Regions from separate parts of the Rhizobium sp. NPDC090279 genome, predicted to be linked through region 2. Evidence: predicted binding sites of a transcription regulator. Region 2 holds the regulator's gene; the other holds the start of a gene.
The links. Region 2 encodes LexA, which represses DNA repair genes until DNA is damaged. Its sites were predicted from a motif close to TGTTCNNNNTGTGTTCNG; they were not measured.
Positions count from the first base shown of each region.

Region 1: ACIQWP_RS24535 (PA0069 family radical SAM protein) is a predicted target of LexA. The motif match lies at 1,745-1,762, and genes of this name have one in related genera.

Region 1 is NZ_JBIVYI010000010.1:131,102-134,516, reverse strand. Features, by position in the region: gene ACIQWP_RS24540 (ribonuclease HII) at 1-398, opposite strand, end outside; gene ACIQWP_RS24535 (PA0069 family radical SAM protein) at 518-1,675, opposite strand; gene ACIQWP_RS24530 (glycosyl transferase) at 1,915-2,433, shown strand; gene ACIQWP_RS24525 (hypothetical protein) at 2,616-2,900, shown strand; gene moaB (molybdenum cofactor biosynthesis protein B) at 2,963-3,415, opposite strand, start outside.
Region 2 is NZ_JBIVYI010000009.1:187,506-190,920, reverse strand. Features, by position in the region: gene ACIQWP_RS22940 (VOC family protein) at 1-342, opposite strand, end outside; gene lexA (transcriptional repressor LexA) at 761-1,483, shown strand; gene ACIQWP_RS22930 (ComEC/Rec2 family competence protein) at 1,464-3,415, opposite strand, start outside.

The DNA.
Region 1 (3,415 bases), on a different contig from region 2:
AGCCCGTCGGTCAGCACGTAGCTTGCCGGCATTGCCAGCCCGCAAATGGCTCGGCGCATCGCATCGAGGCTTGCCTTGCGGATATCCGTCGTGTCGATGCGGGTTGCACTCGACGAGGCGATGGATACCGTTGCTGTCGCAAGGATCTCGACGAACAGTTCTTCGCGCCTGGCGGCGGTCAGCTGCTTGGAATCGTTCAGCCCGTTCGGAATGTGGTCGGGGTCGAGAATGACGGCGGCGGCCACGACCGGTCCCGCGAGCGGCCCCCGGCCGACCTCATCGGCTCCGGCAACCGGCCAATGCCCGGCACGTCGCGCAATCAGTTCCAGCTCGAAGGTGGGAATGAGCGGGGCGTCCTCGAACAGCATTGGAGAATCGGGTGGCGCGCGGCGTGACATGCGGCGAAGCTCGCACACCACCCGATCTCCTGCAAGCCCCCGGTGGATCAGGGCGGCGAACCGGGGGGCTTTTCCAGCGGGCACAGGGAAAGCCCGCAAGGAAGGTCAGATTCGAAGAATCAGAGCAGCGACAGCTGGACGCCGCTACCGTCAGGCGGCACGAACAGGTCGTCGCGCAACGCGATATTGCGGCGCGTCAGCTCAAGCCGCCGCGTCGCCATTTCGAAGCGGCGGCTGATCTGCCAGGCATAAGGCCCGGCGCCCTTCATGCGCTTACCGAATTCCGCATCGTAATCCTTGCCGCCGCGCATCGAGCGGATCAGCGACATGACATGGCGATAGCGGTCCGGATAGTGCTGCAGCAGCCAGTCGCGAAACAGCGGGCTCACCTCCAGCGGCAGCCGCAGGATGACATAGCTCGCTTCCGTCGCGCCGGCCGCCTTGCCCGCATCGAGAATGCGCTCGATCTCGTGATCGTTGAGGGCAGGGATGATCGGCGCCACCAGGATCGAAGTGCGGATGCCGGCCTCACTCAAGGCCTGGATCGCCTCCAGCCGCCGCGTCGGCGTTGCAGCGCGCGGCTCCATCGTGCGCGCCAGTTTCCGGTCGAGCGTCGTTACCGACAGTCCCACCCGTACAAGATTCTTCGCGGCCATGTCCTTGAGGATATCGATATCGCGCATGACCAGCGCCGATTTGGTAACGATGGCGACCGGATGGTTCGCCCGGTTCAGCACTTCGAGGATCTGGCGCATGATCCGCCATTCCTTCTCGATCGGCTGATAGGGGTCCGTGTTGGTGCCGATGGCGATGACGCGTGGCTTGTAGCCGGGTTTTGCCAGCTCGCGTTCCAGAAGCTTGGCCGCATCCGGCTTGGCAAACAGCTTCGATTCGAAATCGAGTCCCGCCGACAGGCCCATATAGGCATGCGTCGGCCGCGCGAAACAGTAGATGCAGCCATGCTCGCAGCCGCGATAGGGATTGATGGAGCGATCGAAGGGAATATCGGGCGATTCGTTACGCGTGATCGCGGTGCGCGGCTTTTCCACCTGCACCTCGGTCTTGAAGGGCGGCAGCTCTTCCCAGCTTTGCCAGCCGTCGTCGAAGGCCTCGCGCTGGTGCGGTTCGAAGCGGCCGCTCGGGTTCAATCCGGCGCCGCGTCCGCGACGGCGCTCGGTGTCGACCCTGAGACCGGCATCGGCAATCAAGGCGTTGGCAACGTCTGGCGTATTGGCAGGCGCGAATGCCGCCTGCCCAGCAAGGGACTGCTCGTTCATCGGTAGCTCCAGGGCGGTTCATGGTGCCGCATGCCGCGTCTAAGATGATTAAATTCCTATCCGACAAATGAGAACATTGCAAGAACAAAATGCGGATTTGCACCACGCTTGTCCGTGTGTCCTCTGAATTTAGGGAGGTCCTGACAGCGCTTGCCGTCCATGCGTAAGCCTTTCCTCAAATAGCCGAGTTCGAGGCTTATGCGCTGGCAAAAAATTGTGCGCCGCTCTATAAATGGGCAATGTTGACGGTCATCATCGAATGCCAGGATCACGAACCCGAGCTGGCGCAGACATTGGCGGCATTGGTGGCAGGCGCGGTCGAAGGGCTGGTCTGCGATGTGGTCGTGCTCGATCACGGCTCGCGGGACGGCACTTCAAAGGTGGCGGACGCGGCGGGCTGCCGGTTCTATTCACAATGGGATATCAAGGACATATTGCGCTCGGCGCGTGGTGATTGGCTGCTGCTGGTAGAGCCGGGTGCGCGACCGCAAGCGGGCTGGATCGATGAGATCGCCGAATATGTCTCTCTGAACAAGCTCCCGGCGCGGTTCACGGCCTCGCGGGGCTATCGTCGCCCCTTTCTGAAGCGAATCGGGCGCAGCGCGCCACCGCTGGAGCTGGGCCTGCTGCTTTCCAAGCATCAGGCCATCTCCGTCGCGAAAACCGGCATGCAATTGTCGGAGTTCGCCAAAGGGCGGAAAGGCCGGCGGCTTTCAAGCGAGCTCATCCCCTCCTGGGTGGCGCGAGCGGCGCGATAGGCTCCGTTCCCGTCCTTTCCGAGATTCCATTTGAAAAGCGGCAAATAGCTGCGATAATTCGGTTGTGGCGGCACCTCTCGCGTGTCGCGTCAGGCGACCGACCATGAAGATGCCGATATCAGGCGGAACAGGTCAGCGGAACACCCTTTGTCCGCCGGGATACCGGCTAAAGGAGGTGCGTTATGAAACGCACGATGTTCACCCGCCTCACGACAACCGCCCTCGTGGCAACCGCAATCCTTTATCCCGGCGTCGCCGCCTCCCAGGCAACGCTCGCCTGCGCCCAGCGCGTCGATATCGTCGCTTTTCTTGGTGACCACCTGTCGGAAAAGCTCTCGGCCGTCGGCAAGCTCGATCCCAATACGATCATGGAGATCTACACAGCCGAAAGCGGCAACTGGACATTACTGATGAGCGACGCCTCGGGCCGCAGCTGCATCATCCTCAGCGGCGATAAATGGGAATAAATTCCTACATTGCAGGGACCGAAGGCATAGCAGGCTGATAAGATCCGGCGGACGCGCGAGATCTATCTGGAGCCGGTGCCGCGCTTCAGATGCTCGTCGAGGCGCGGCATGATCTCCACGAAATTGCAGGGCATGTGGCGATAGTCGAGCTGCGCTTTGAGGATGCCGTCCCAGGCATCCTTGCAGGCGCCGGGCGAGCCCGGCAGCACGAAGATGAAGGTGGCGTTGGCAACGCCGCCGGTTGCTCGCGATTGGATCGTCGCCGTGCCGATCTTGTCATAGGAGATGCGATGAAAGACCTCGGAAAAGCCGTCCATCCGCTTCTCGAACAGAGGCTCCAGCGCCTCGGGCGTGACATCGCGGCCGGTAAAGCCCGTGCCGCCTGTGGTGATGACGACGTCGATCGCATCGTCCTTCGTCCAGACCTCCACCTGCGCGCGGATGCGTTCCTTGTCATCGGGAACGATGGCGCGGGCAGCCAATCTGTGGCCGGCGTCGGCGATGCGCGCAACCAG
Region 2 (3,415 bases):
AATCGCCGCCGCTCTGAAACGCTCGTCATCCGCAACGGCATCGTCTGTGCCGAACACCACGGCCGAAAAGCCATCCTGCCCGACCCGAAAGCGGTAAGCCTGATCGCGAGCGACGAAGACATTGCCATCCACGATGCTTTCCTCGCATCGCTCCAGAGACGCCACGCCCAAAGGTTCCAGATAGGTTTTGTCGGCAAGGAAGACGCAGGCGTTTTCCGTGCCGAAGGGATGGCGCGCATCCGGAGCCACCGTAAAGCCGAGCTTGCCGAGGCGCTCGCGCGCCAAAGCGATGTTGACGGTCGGCAGTACGAGATGATCCAGCGGATGCGGGGATGAAGCCATGGTTCCTCCTGTTTGCCTTCAAAAGCAGATTTGCGCCCATCCCTCGCGCAATTCAAGATGGAAGTACCATACTCCAAGGCTGGCGAACTGGACGGAGTACAATCTCGCAAACGTGATGACTGATTCTCCAGCGCGGTCGGCTTATGCCATGTCACATCGCATCGATCCACGTCTTCGCAACACCGGCTGGCCTACAGAACGTTGAAAACGGATCGGGCAGCATTTCGCATATTTTTCCTTATGTTAGTGCAGATATAGCGCCTTGTTGCTCTCAGCCCGTCCATTCGCAGGCGGTAATTATTTAACTGGCCCAACAAGGCTTTACCGAAATTTAAGTACTTGCGGAACACATATGGAACATATAGTGTCCGTTCTGGATTTGTTTCACCGTTTTTCTTGATTCTGGGGTTCCAAGACGATGTTGACGCGCAAGCAGCAGGAACTGCTTCTCTTCATTCACGAACGCATGAAGGAGTCCGGTGTTCCGCCATCTTTCGACGAGATGAAGGACGCACTGGATCTGGCATCCAAATCCGGCATTCACCGTTTGATCACGGCGCTGGAGGAGCGAGGCTTCATTCGCCGACTGCCGAACCGGGCCAGAGCGCTCGAAGTCATCAAGCTGCCGGATGCCTATAATCCCAGCTTGCAGCCACGCCGCGGCTTTTCGCCGAGCGTCATCGAGGGCAGTCTCGGCAAGCCGCAGCCTGTCGCTCCACCCGCTCCGCCGAAAGTCGCGAATGACGATCATAACGGCTCAGCCTCCGTGCCCGTCATGGGCCGCATCGCCGCCGGCGTTCCGATTTCCGCCATCCAGAACAATACGCACGATATTACCGTCCCCGCCGACATGCTCGGCTCCGGTGAACACTATGCGCTTGAGGTTCGCGGAGACTCGATGATCGACGCAGGCATTTTCGATGGTGATACGGTCATCATCCGCAATTCGACGACGGCCAATCCCGGCGATATCGTCGTAGCGCTCGTCGACGACGAAGAGGCAACGTTGAAGCGCTTCCGTCGCAAGGGCGCCTCGATCGCGCTGGAAGCAGCCAACCCGGCCTATGAGACCCGCATCTTTGGACCGGATCGCGTCAAGGTCCAGGGTAAACTCGTCGGCCTTATTCGGCGCTATCACTGACCGGTGACGCCGGCACGATTAGCGCGTCGAATTTGTCGGTGCGCCAGTCATAAGTTCGATGTCTGGTCCATGGTCGCTGCGGATCTTGGAATGCCGCGGAAACGACGGGCTCTTCGGCACTGAGCGCCATTTCGATCGATCCCGTTCGCCGCAATGTGGCGCCGGTAATAAGTGTCGCGCCGGAGCGGCACCGATCCAATCGTAGTCGGATCGGCGTCACGACAATATTTGCGGTATCGCAGGCGGACGGCAGATAGGCCGCATTCTCTACGGTCGCCAATATGGCGCCATTGTCGAGCATCGCCATGCACCATGCGCCTTTCTGGCAGACGAAACTTCCCTGCATTGTCCGGTCGAGCGCCTCTTCCATGGCCTTGCGGACCGCATTTTGCTCTTCGCCGCTTAATCGCCTACGGCGATCAGCCTTGCTGATCTGCGGGAGCCGGCTATCGTTGGCAAGCATGGTCGGCGGCTGATGTTCCGCTGCAGCCAGGGCCTTTTGCCATTGTTCGAAAATGAAGGCCTGCGGCCTCTCGCGATTGGTAACAAGTATATCGTCCTGCCGCAGCGCCACCAGGACGCCATCCTCGGAAATCATCAGATCGGGCTTCGGCACACCGGTCCCGAATGCCGCCACGCCAACGGACGCGAGCAGCAATAGCAGGCCGAGATGGCGAAGCCGCGTTCGCAATATGCTCATGACCAGGAAGCCGACGATGAATGTCGGCATCAGCCAGGCGGGCTGACGACCGAAGGTGATGTCACCTCCCCAGCCGGCTACTGTTCTTGCAATCACTATGACGAGTTCCAGTCCCTCTCCTGTGACCTTCCAAAAGGGTGCATCGAGACCGAGAGGCATAAGCAGCATCGCCGCCATGCCGAAGGGCATGACGACGAAGGAGACCACCGGCATGGCCGCAAGATTGGCGGCAAGGCCATATGTCGCCAATCGGTGAAAATGCTCGATGGAGAAGATAGCGGTCGACGCGCCGCCGATGAAAGAAGTCGACAACACGCCACCGAAGAAACGGGAGACAAAAAGCAGCGGACTTACCAGACGGGCGCGCGACAGGATATTTTCGCGATGCCGCCGCCGCTTCCATAGCGAATAGCCAGACACCAGCGCCAACGTTGCGGCATAGGACATCTGAAAACTCGGGCCGAGCACCTGCGACGGCGATAGAACGAGAATGACGATAGCGGATAACGCAACATTGCGCAGGCTGAGCGATGGCCGATCGAAAAGCACGGCGACCAGCATGATCGCCATCATGATGAAAGCCCGCTCAGCGGAGACGCCGAAGCCGGAGATGAGATAGTACGCCGTCACCGTGACAAGTGCGCCGAAGGCCGCGAATTTCTTTGTCGGCCAAGCCTGCACGACGCCAGGAAACAGGCTGAACAGATAGCGCAGGCCGACATAGAAGATGCCGGCCGACAGCGCCATGTTCAGGCCCGAAATCGCAATGATATGGGTCAGGCCGGCAATTCTCAGGGCCTCGGTCGTATCCTTGGAGATCGCCCGTCTCTCATCGGTGACAAGCGCGGCGGCAAAGGCGCCGGTATCGCCCGGCAGGGTTTGCCTGATCCTGTCGCCGATGCTGTTGCGCAGGCCGGCAAGCCAGATATCGGCCCTGTCGATCGGCGAGTCCGCAGCATTATCACCGGCCGGCGACAATAGTTTCGGCGTTCCATAGGCAAAGCCATTCGCGCCGATGCCGTTGAAATAGGAACTGAAGGCGAAATCGTTGAGGCCGGGCAAGGCTGGTCCCGCCGGAGGCGTCAGACGCGCCCTGCCCTGGACACGATCGCCGAGTTCAAACGGCTCCGCCTGCTTGCGCACGAAGATCGTCACCCGCTCCGGCGAGCGGCGGATGGTCGGCTTTTCCGTTGCCTCGACGCGGACGACATAGCGCCAGCGTCCATTGTCAT